One region of the Blautia sp. HCP28S3_G10 genome, then DNA from elsewhere that is predicted to be linked to it. Evidence: riboswitches for the same ligand, from Rfam matches in the RefSeq annotation. Region 1 holds a riboswitch; the other holds the start of a gene.
The links. A riboswitch is a leader RNA that binds a small molecule or an ion and turns the genes downstream of it on or off. The one in region 1 is predicted to bind ZMP and ZTP.

Region 1 (5,916 bases):
CGCAAATGTTGCAGCTATCTCCGCAAGTGACGAAGAAGTTGGACAGCTGGTTGCAGATGCTATGGAAAAAGTTTCCAATGACGGTGTTATCACAGTAGAAGAATCAAAAACAATGCATACAGAACTGGATCTGGTAGAAGGTATGCAGTTTGATCGTGGATATCTTTCTGCATATATGTCCACAGATATGGAAAAAATGGAAGCAACTCTGGAAGATCCATATATTTTGATCACAGACAAGAAGATCAGCAATATTCAGGAAATCCTTCCATTACTGGAGCAGGTTGTTCAGGCAGGTGCAAAACTTCTTATTATCGCAGAAGATGTTGAAGGAGAAGCACTTACAACTCTGATCGTAAACAAATTAAGAGGTACTTTCCAGGTTGTAGCTGTCAAAGCTCCTGGATATGGTGACAGAAGAAAAGAAATGCTTCAGGATATCGCAATCCTTACAGGTGGCCAGGTTATTTCCGAAGAAGTTGGTCTTGAACTTAAAGAAGCTACAATGGCTCAGCTTGGCCGTGCTAAATCTGTCAAAGTTACAAAAGAAAATACAGTTATCGTTGACGGTCTTGGTGACAAGAAAGCAATTTCTGATCGTGTTGGTCAGATCCGTGGACAGATCGAAGAAACAAAATCTGACTTCGACAGAGAAAAATTACAGGAAAGACTTGCAAAACTGGCTGGTGGCGTAGCTGTTATCCGTGTTGGTGCTGCAACTGAAACAGAAATGAAAGAAGCAAAACTTCGTCTGGAAGATGCTCTTGCAGCTACACGAGCAGCTGTAGAAGAAGGTATCATCGCAGGTGGCGGATCTGCTTATATCCATGCGTCCAAGAAGGTTGCTGAACTGGCAGCTACTCTGGAGGGTGATGAGAAGACAGGTGCAAATGTTATCCTGAAAGCTCTGGAAGCTCCTTTATTCCATATTTCTGCAAATGCAGGTCTGGAAGGTTCTGTAATTATCAACAAAGTAAGAGAATCTGAACCAGGAATCGGATTTGATGCTCTGAATGAAAAATATGTTGATATGGTTGGTGCAGGAATCCTTGATCCTGCAAAAGTAACAAGAAGTGCTCTTCAGAATGCAACAAGTGTAGCTTCTACATTACTTACAACTGAATCCGTAGTAGCAACAATCAAAGAAGATACCCCTGCAATGCCTGCTGGCGGACAGGGCATGGGAATGATGTAATCACGCTTTTGTGACAGAATCAGACTCCAAAAAGGTTGGCGTCTTATAGACGCTGACCTTTTTTATGATAAAATATATAAAATTAATCTCAAAGGAGGAAGATTTATGGGTGATCTGTACTCAGAATATCTGGTAAAAAAACAGCCGACGACAAAGGACGCAGTGATAAGATACGGCCTGATTGCACTGACAGTACTTTTTGCGGCAGCAGGTCTTTTTATGATCCCGCTTCTGCTTATAGTTGCGGTTGCACTTGCGGTAGCCTGCTATTTCATCATTCCGAAGACAGATATGGAATATGAATATCTTTTTGTAAATGGGGAACTTGATATTGATGCAGTTATGGCAAAGTCCAAACGAAAAAAAGTGAAATCACTGGATATCAGGGAGGCCGATCTGATCGCACCACTGAATTCTCATCGAATGGACTATTATAACGGAAATACAAAGCTGAAAACGCTGGATTATTCATCAGGAGATCCGTCTCACAGACGCTTTGCTGTTATAATAAAATCCGAAAATGAAAACTGCAGAATCATTATCGAACCGGACGAACATATGATACAGGCTATCAAAAATTCAGCACCTGGCAAAGTTTTTTTGGATTGACACTGTAACTTATTTTTGTTACACTAGGCTACAAATCTTATATTAAACAATACAAGGGAGGAAATGCAATGGGTACTATCATCGGTGAAGGTATTACATTTGATGACGTTCTGTTAGTTCCGGCGTATTCAAAAGTAATTCCGAATCAGGTAGATGTGACAACGTATTTAACAAAAAAAATCAAACTTAACATTCCTATGATGAGCGCAGGTATGGATACAGTTACCGAACATCGTATGGCAATCGCAATGGCGAGACAGGGTGGTATTGGTATTATCCATAAGAACATGTCTATTGAGGCGCAGGCAGAAGAGGTAGATAAAGTAAAACGTTCTGAGAACGGTGTTATTACAGATCCATTCTTTTTATCCGCAGACAATACTCTTGAAGATGCAAATAATCTGATGGCTAAATTCCGTATTTCCGGTGTGCCGATCACAGAAGGCCGGAAACTTGTCGGTATCATCACCAACCGTGATCTTAAATTCGAAACAGATTTCAGTAAAAAAATCAGAGAATGTATGACTTCCGAGGGTCTGATTACCGCAAAAGAGGGAATCACACTTGAAGAAGCAAAGAAAATTCTCGCAAAATCCCGTAAAGAAAAATTACCCATTGTAGATGATGATTTTAATTTAAAAGGTCTGATCACCATTAAGGATATTGAAAAACAGATCAAATATCCGCTGGCAGCAAAAGATGCTCAGGGAAGACTTCTCTGTGGTGCGGCTGTTGGAATTACTTCCAATGTTCTTGCACGTGTGGAAGCACTTGTGAATGCAAATGTCGATGTTATTGTTATTGATTCTGCACATGGTCATTCTGAGAACATTCTTAAGGCTGTCCGTCAGATCAAAGATGTGTATCCGGATCTTCAGGTTATTGCAGGTAACGTTGCTACAGGAGCTGCTACAAAGGCTCTTATTGATGCAGGTGTGGATGCTGTTAAAGTTGGTATCGGACCTGGATCTATCTGTACAACACGTGTGGTTGCAGGTATTGGTGTGCCGCAGATTACAGCAGTAATGGACTGTTATGAAGTTGCAAACCGCTTCGGAATCCCGATCATCGCAGATGGTGGAATTAAATATTCCGGAGATGTTACAAAAGCAATTGCAGCAGGAGCAAATGTTTGTATGATGGGAAGCATGTTCGCCGGATGTGATGAAAGCCCGGGAACATTTGAATTATATCAGGGACGTAAATACAAAGTTTACCGTGGAATGGGATCCATCGCAGCCATGGAAAACGGCAGCAAAGACCGTTACTTCCAGGAAAATGCGAAGAAACTTGTTCCTGAAGGTGTTGAAGGCCGTGTGGCTTATAAAGGTCATATTGAAGATACTATTTTCCAGCTTATAGGTGGTCTCCGTTCCGGTATGGGATATTGTGGAGCAGAGAACATCGAAACGCTGAAAACAACCGGAAGATTTATTAAGATTTCCGCTGCATCTCTTAAAGAGTCTCATCCGCATGATATCCATATCACAAAAGAGGCTCCGAACTACAGCGTAGACGATAAATAATTTTTCCCTTGAAAATTAAAATAAAGTATTGTAAAGTATAGATAACGACTGCATGACTGGCGGAAAGTAGGAATTACCTACAGGGAGTGCAGTAAGTGAAAAGCCGACCGCCTGGGCAGCCTGAATGACAGACTACCCAGGCGGTTTTTTGATGCCAAAGTATACAAGAGAAGCTGTCAGTGGCAGATTTTCTGTATGCCAAAGTATGCAAGAAAGGCTGCCGGTGGCAGACTTTCTGTATTCAAATCGAGGTAGTGCATTCCAATACAATAAAGTGCAAAAAGGAGAATGATCATGGAAAAAATTTCACTGGAACAGGAACTGAAAAAAAATTCTTATCCCGGAAGAGGAATCATCATCGGACGTTCTGCTGACGGAACAAAAGCAGTAACTGCATATTTTATCATGGGACGCAGCGAAAACAGCAGAAACCGTGTTTTTGTAACAGAAGGAGAGGGAATCCGCACAGAGGCATTTGACCCGTCAAAACTTACTGATCCAAGTCTTATCATTTATGCACCGGTAAGAGTCCTTGGAAATAAAACCATCGTAACAAACGGAGATCAGACAGATACAATTTATGAAGGCCTTGACCGTCAGCTGACATTTGAACAGTCTTTAAGAAGCCGTGAATTTGAACCGGATGGACCGAATTATACACCACGTATTTCTGGTGTAATGCATATTGAAAATGGAAAATACAGTTATGCAATGTCAATTCTCAAGAGCAACAATGGGAATCCAGATGCATGTCTCCGCTATACATATGCATATGAAAATGCAATTCCTGGAGAGGGACGTTTTATCCATACATATAAATGTGATGGAAATCCACTTCCGAGTTTTGAGGGAGAACCAAAACTGGTTGATATTCCGAATGATATGCACGAGTTTGCAGAACTGCTCTGGAATAATCTGAACGAGGACAATAAGGTTTCTCTTTTTGTACGTTATATTGATATTGAAACTGGAAAATATGAAACAACTATCATAAATAAGAACTGCTAAGGGGGAAAGAGAAATGAAAGAACTTCAGTTAAAATATGGCTGCAATCCGAATCAGAAACCGTCCAGAATTTATATGGAGGATAATGGAGAACTTCCAATTAAAGTTCTGAGCGGAAAACCTGGATATATCAATTTCCTGGATGCATTTAATGGCTGGCAGCTTGTGCGTGATCTGAAAAAAGCTACCGGACTTCCGGCCGCAACTTCTTTTAAACATGTTTCTCCTGCAGGAGCTGCAATAGGACTGCCTCTTACAGAAACACTTGCAAAGATCTACTGGGTAGATGATATGAACTGGAAGGAGTTTTCTCCACTTGCATGTGCTTATGCAAGAGCCAGAGGCGCAGACCGTATGTCTTCTTTTGGCGATTTTATTTCTTTGTCAGATGTATGCGACAAAGATACGGCAATGCTCATCAAGAGAGAAGTTTCTGATGGCGTTATTGCACCTGGATATACGGAAGAGGCACTTGAAATCCTGAAACAGAAGAAAAAAGGAAACTACAATGTGATTGAGATTGATCCTGAATATGTACCGGCTCAGCTGGAACATAAACAGGTATTTGGAGTCACTTTTGAACAGGGGCGTCAGGAACTTGCTATTGATGATGAACTGATCTCAAATATTGTAACAGATAATAAAGATCTTAGTGAAGAAGCAAAGAGAGATATGAAAGTTTCTCTGATTATTCTGAAATATACACAGTCTAACTCCGTATGTTATGTCAAAAACGGACAGGCAATCGGTGTGGGTGCAGGACAGCAGTCTCGTGTTCACTGTACAAGACTGGCAGGCCAGAAGGCTGATAACTGGTTCCTTCGTCAGAGTCCGCAGGTTCTGAATCTTCCATTTAAGGATACTATCAGCAGAGCAGAGCGTGACAATGCTATTGATGTTTATATCGGAGATGAATATATGGATGTTCTTGCTGATGGCGTATGGGAAAATACATTTACGGAGAAACCGGCTGTATTTACAAAAGAAGCGAAAAGAGCATGGCTGGATCAGATGACAGAGGTTACACTTGGTTCTGATGCGTTCTTCCCTTTCAGTGATAATATTGAACGTGCGCATAAGAGCGGCGTGGAATATATTGCTCAGCCAGGTGGATCTGTAAGAGATGATGCAGTTATTGAGACATGTAATAAGTATGGAATGGTAATGGCATTTACCGGCATCAGATTGTTCCATCATTGATTTATTATTTAATTCACGAAAACCTGGTGTATGTTTTCAACATGATAACATACACCAGGTTTTCTGTGTATTGGATAAAATAGAAATATAATTCGTTAGAAAAGATAAAATCAATGTTTTTGGGGAACTGCTATTAGTAGAGATGGTTTGCAGAATAAAAAAGAATCAGGAATAATCCTGATTCTTAAGAGCGATAGACGGGGCTCGAACCCGCGGTCTCGACCTTGGCAAGGTCGCACGTTACCAACTACGCCACTATCGCATTTGTTTTGTTGAGGTGTTTACCTCAGCGACAATTCATACTATACCAGATGAAATTGCTGTTGTCAAATGTTTTTTTGATTTTTTTTCGATTTTTTTTATTTCATAAAAAAACAGTG
Region 2 (5,916 bases), on a different contig from region 1:
CTCTGCTACTGGAAAATATTGATTCACTTTCACCTGAGAATCAGGAATTTCTGAATTATTATATTTCCACAGGCAGTATCATTGATGAATATTCCAACCGTATATTTATTTACGATATCCGCATTATTGCAACTGCAGAAACTGATCTTTTTGGACTTGTACAGGATGGAAATTTTTCACGGGAACTGTACTTTAAGCTTGTCAGTCTGTCACTTTATGTACCGCCGCTCCGTCTGCGAAAAGAAGATCTTGTTGTCTATATCCGAGATTATATCAAGCACTTTTCCTCCATACATTCAAGACTCAATACCATATCAAAAGAGGCAGAAAACATGCTTCTCTCGCAGCCCTGGTATGGAAATCTGCCTGCAGTTTCGTCCTTCTGCGAACGCCTGATTCTGTTTGCTCCACACAAGATCATCGGAAAAACCTACACCAAAGAACAGCTTACACTGGTCTTCTCACACAGAACAGCCACTGTCCCTGATATAACCTCAACTGATTACAACTTACACGGAGAAGCAGAACAAATATCAGAACTCCTGGATAAATACCGCGGAAATAAAACAAAAGTGGCAGAACAACTGAAAATCAGCCGTTCCACCCTCTGGAGAAAAATGCAGAAATATAATCTGACGTAAAAAACTTCTATCAATTTTGAGACAAAAAATCAAGCCACAAACCTCTGTTCCTAGGTTCGTGGCCTGATTTCATTTTGTCATTCAATTCTTGCACTTTTAATACCCTACCACTAAACCTGTTTTTGCGTGGCCCGGTGGGGAGTGCGAGGGGAGAACGGCCTTCGCAACTGTGAGTGCCCTCCCCTCGCAAAGTTTTTTGTTTTTCTTTTTTATAAAAAATCAGAAGAGACCTGTTATACGTCCTGTCTCATCGACATCAATTCTTTCTGCTGCCGGTACTTTAGGAAGTCCTGGCATGGTCATGATCTCGCCTGTCAGGGCTACGATGAAGCCTGCTCCTGCGGAGATCTTCAAGTTACGTACTGTAACTTCGAAGTCTGTCGGTGCGCCCAGTTTGGTCTGGTCATCTGTTAAGCTGTACTGTGTCTTTGCAACGCAGATCGGGCAGTTGCCGAATCCCATAGCTTCCAGCTGTTTTGCCTGTTTCTGTGCGTTTGCTGTAAGTACAACTTTCTTGCCGCCATAGATCTTCTGAACGATCTGGTTCAGTTTATCTTCGATGGAGCCTTCCAGTTCGTAGGAATATGTGAAGTCATTTGGTTCTTCACAGAGACGGATCACTTCTTCTGCAAGTTTGATTCCGCCTTCGCCGCCTTTTGCCCATACTTCGGAAAGTGCTACGTTTACGCCGAGCTCTTTACATTTTGCTTCTACAAAGTCAAGCTCTGCCTTTGTATCTGTCGGGAATGCATTGATTGCAACAACGCATGGAAGTTTGTAAACATTTTTGATGTTGCTTACATGTTTCAGAAGGTTCGGGATACCTTTTTCCAGTGCTTCCAGGTTTTCGTTGTTCAGATCAGCCTTCGGCACACCGCCGTTGTATTTCAGTGCACGTACAGTTGCTACGATAACAACTGCGTTCGGGTGCAGCCCTGCCATACGGCATTTGATGTCGAGGAATTTCTCAGCACCGAGGTCAGCACCGAATCCTGCTTCTGTGATTGCATAGTCTGCAAGTTTCATGGCCATTTTTGTTGCTGTTACGGAGTTACATCCGTGAGCGATGTTTGCGAATGGTCCGCCGTGAACGATTGCCGGTACATGCTCCAGTGTCTGAACAAGGTTTGGTTTCAGGGCATCTTTCAGAAGTGCTGTCATAGCGCCTTCTGCATGAAGGTCACCAGCTGTTACCGGTTTCTGCTCTGCAACTTTTCCGTATGTATATCCGATGATGATCCTGGAAAGTCTTTCTTTCAGATCTTTGATGTCGCTTGCCAGGCAGAGAACTGCCATGATCTCGGATGCAACTGTGATGTCATATCCGTCTTCACGCGGCATTCCGTTTGTCTTTCCGCCAAGTCCGTCTACTACATTACGAAGCTGACGGTCATTCATATCCACGCATCTTCTCCATGTGATCTTACGTGGGTCGATGTTCAGTGCGTTGCCCTGGAAGATATGGTTGTCGATCATTGCTGCAAGAAGGTTGTTTGCTGCTCCGATCGCATGGAAGTCACCTGTGAAATGAAGGTTGATGTCTTCCATTGGAACTACCTGTGCATATCCGCCGCCTGCTGCGCCGCCCTTAACACCGAATACCGGTCCGAGGGATGGCTCACGAAGAGCAACCATAACGTTCTTGCCGAGTTTCTGCATACCATCTGCGAGACCTACTGTTGTGGTTGTTTTTCCCTCACCTGCCGGTGTCGGGTTGATAGCTGTTACCAGGATCAGTTTGCCGTCTTTTTTTTCTGTTTCTTTCAGAAGGTTGTAATCGATCTTTGCTTTGTATTTTCCGTACTGCTCCAGGTATTTGTCATCAATACCTGCTTTTGCTGCGATTTCTGTAATCGGCTGCATTGTGCACTCCTGTGCAATTTCGATGTCACTTTTGAATCCCATAAGTTTAGTCTCCTTTCTTGTAGACACCTGACCGACGATCATAATAATCCCTCATTTTTTATGATCTTTAATGATTTAAAAAAGGGCAGTATCTGATATGTTCTCAAATACTGCCCAGACGGTCGGCTCTTGCAAATCTCTGATTCCCATGTGGTGATTTCCACTGCTCCGCCAGTAGTCAGAGATTTCTTTAACTTGTTGAGAAAATACTATCATAAAACATAGTGTCTTGTCAAGAAAATATCAATGTTTTTCTTAATTTCTTGCAATTTGCAAAAGAAACATATTTGTTTTTTATTTAATATGCATAATATTTTATTACAAAACAAATTATAGCTGACATTTTCCACTTCTGGTCATGTTCTTTTTTTAACAAAATATCTAAAGATTTAACATCCTTTGTCAAAACAGTGGTTTCAGCGTCGGATATAACTTCCTGAACTTCTGATATTTTTCTTCATATTTAGCAACCAGTTCTTCTTCCGGCTCCACAGTATCTACTACATGCGCCATTTTCTTTCCGATTGTCTCAACGTCCGGATATACTCCACAGCCTACAGCAGCCAGCATAGCGCCTCCCAGAGACGGTCCCTCTTCCACTTCCGGAACATCTACTTTCAGATTCATTACATTTGCAATGATCTTCTTCCAGAGAGGGCTCTTTGCTCCGCCTCCGCAGATTTTGGTACGCTCAATCTTTATTCCAAGGCTTCTTGCCACCTCGAGGGAATCACGGAGTCCGAATGCAACACCTTCCAGAACCGCCTGCGTCATATCTGCCCTTGTTGTGTCCATGGACATACCGAAGAATACGCCTCTTGCATCAGGATTGTTATGCGGGGATCTTTCTCCCATCAGATACGGAAGGAAAAAAACACTGTTCTCTCCCAATGTTTTTATCGGCGCCTGTTCTGCTGCAAAATCCCCTGTCCGGAGAATTTCTTCTGCCCACCATTTATTACAGGAAGCAGCACTTAACATACAGCCCATAAAATGATAGCTTCCATCTGCATGGCAGAAAGAATGAAGTGCATTATTTTCATCTACTCCGAATTTCTTACTGGATATAAAGATAGTGCCTGAAGTTCCAAGAGAAATATTGCACTGTCCGTCGCCGACAGTTCCTGTTCCAACTGCAGCTGCCGCATTATCACCGGCACCTGCCACTACTTTCACCTCTTTCGAAAATCCAAGTTCTTCCGCGATCTCCGGTTTCAGATTTCCGACTACTTCCCAGCTTTCATAAAGCCTTGGAAGCTGCTCTTCTTTTACATCACAGATTTCCATCATTTCTTTGGACCAGCAGCGTTTTTTTACATTGAGAAGCAGCATGCCGGATGCATCGGATACATCTGTACAGAAAGATCCTGAAAGTCTGTATGCCAGATAATCTTTTGGCAACATGATCTTTGCGATCTCTGCAAATTTCTCCGGCTCATTTTTCTTCATCCACAGAATCTTCGGTGCCGTGAATCCTGCAAATGCAATATTTGCCGTATACCGGGATAATTTTTCTTTGCCGATCTCATTATTCAGATATTCTGTTTCCTTCTGGGAACGTCCGTCATTCCAGAGAATTGCAGGGCGGATCACCTTATCATCTTTATCCAGGGTAACCAGACCGTGCATCTGCCCGCCAAATCCAATTCCGGCAACCTGCGAACGGTCGATTCCTTCTGTCAGTTCCCTCATTCCTTCCATGCTCTGGCTGAACCAGTCTTCCGGATTCTGTTCTGACCAGCCTGGATGGGGAAAGAAAAGAGGATATTCTTTTGATACAATATTACAGATTTTTCCTGATTCCTGCATCAGAAGAAGTTTCACTGCTGATGTTCCAAGATCTACTCCAATAAAATACATATTTTTCCCCATTTCTTTTGATGTACCTGCACAAATTTCAGGAATATGCAAGACTCTTTGCAATATCAACAGTCACTTCCTCATGACCGATCAGCCATTTGTTCTTAGCTGTAAGAAATTTGTCTTCTCCTTCAGAATCCTTCTCAAAGGTAAGCTTTGTATTCGTTCCTCTTGGAAGAACCACAACACACTGAAAGCCACTTTCTTTTACATGACACGGTGCATAATGAAGTGTCGTTGCATATACTTCTATGGCAGTTCCTGCAGGAACAAGGAATGCTTCTACTTTAGAAGTGTCATATGTAAAATCCCGCTCAACATCCTGCTGATGTCCGAGTAGCAGTACAAGATCTGTTACTGCAACATTGATTTCTGAACTGCGATGGTATTCCAGTCCGTTCAATTTTTTATTATGTCCGTTGCAGTATCCGATTTCAATCGGAAGACCGCCATATCCTTTATTCTGCAATTCTTTTGCTACTGGCAGAGCTTCCATTTCTTCTACAGAAGGAACATAGGTCACATCTTCCGGCACCGGAGTATGTTTCATTTCTTTAAGCAGTTCTGCAAAATCATACCCCTCCAGTACTTTTCCATATCTGCGAAATGAATCGTCTGCTACATTCTGAATCTTCACCTGAAGTAACCTCCTTTATTTTTGATAAATCCATCATAGCACAGACAATCTTTTATTTAATTTTCCGTTTAAGTTCACTTGGAAGAATTCCGTATCTTTTCTGAAATTCCCTTGAAAATGCTCTGTTACTGCTGAAGCCATTGTCCAATGCTATCTGACTGATGGTTTTATCCGTATTCAGAAGCTCCCTGTATGCATAAGTCATCCGAATATCCTGCAGATATGTCTTAAAATTGACATTTGCATATTTCTGAAACATTCTTGAAAGATAAGCATCTGAATATCCGAACATAGAAGCCACTTCTGTAAGTTTCAGTTCTTCCTGATAATGTTCACGCATATATGCGGTAATTCTTGACAGTGCATCAAGTCTTCTGCTGTGCCGTACTTCCTGTTCACCGACCTCACTGATACGGTATTCATTGACCAGCATATATAAGACATCGTAATAAAAAGATCGGATTTTAAATTCATATCCGGTTCCTCTTTTTATATAAAGCCGGTACATCTCACAAATCAGTTTACCCAGTTTTTTATCTGTTTCCGGTATTGTTCCAGAAAATCTGATGAATCTGTGAGCTGTAAAATAATCCTCAAACTGTTTCAGAGGAATCTGCAATACAGCAGTCTGATTTTCTTCCGGTGAATCAATGGAATGTACCTCATTTGAATTAATGATCATCAGCTCTCCTGCTTTCAGCGGATGCTCTTCTTCATTCAGGTAAAACACAAGGGAACCTTCCATTACTGCGAAAATTTCCACTGACGTATGCCAGTGTTTTTCTCTGACATAATTTCCCTGACTTCCTTCAAACAGAAAGAATTTAAATGGCAGTCCTTCATCAGGTATTACAAGTTCATGCTGAAATTCCA

Region 2: it holds a riboswitch for ZMP and ZTP, as region 1 does, so the genes downstream of both, ACTNB8_RS06455 (formate--tetrahydrofolate ligase) here and ACTNB8_RS07870 (IMP cyclohydrolase) in region 1, are expected to answer to the same signal.

The regions. Positions count from the first base shown of each region.
Region 1 is NZ_JBQHUL010000015.1:23,530-29,445, reverse strand. Features, by position in the region: gene groL (chaperonin GroEL) at 1-1,195, shown strand, start outside; gene ACTNB8_RS07880 (DUF6106 family protein) at 1,301-1,804, shown strand; gene guaB (IMP dehydrogenase) at 1,873-3,330, shown strand; ZMP/ZTP riboswitch at 3,373-3,454, shown strand; gene ACTNB8_RS07870 (IMP cyclohydrolase) at 3,625-4,338, shown strand; gene ACTNB8_RS07865 (phosphoribosylaminoimidazolecarboxamide formyltransferase) at 4,352-5,536, shown strand; tRNA gene ACTNB8_RS07860 (tRNA-Gly) at 5,726-5,798, opposite strand.
Region 2 is NZ_JBQHUL010000011.1:10,022-15,937, reverse strand. Features, by position in the region: gene ACTNB8_RS06460 (sigma 54-interacting transcriptional regulator) at 1-641, shown strand, start outside; gene ACTNB8_RS06455 (formate--tetrahydrofolate ligase) at 861-2,546, opposite strand; ZMP/ZTP riboswitch at 2,652-2,735, opposite strand; gene xylB (xylulokinase) at 2,949-4,406, opposite strand; gene ACTNB8_RS06445 (DUF4867 family protein) at 4,444-5,043, opposite strand; gene ACTNB8_RS06440 (AraC family transcriptional regulator) at 5,096-5,916, opposite strand, start outside.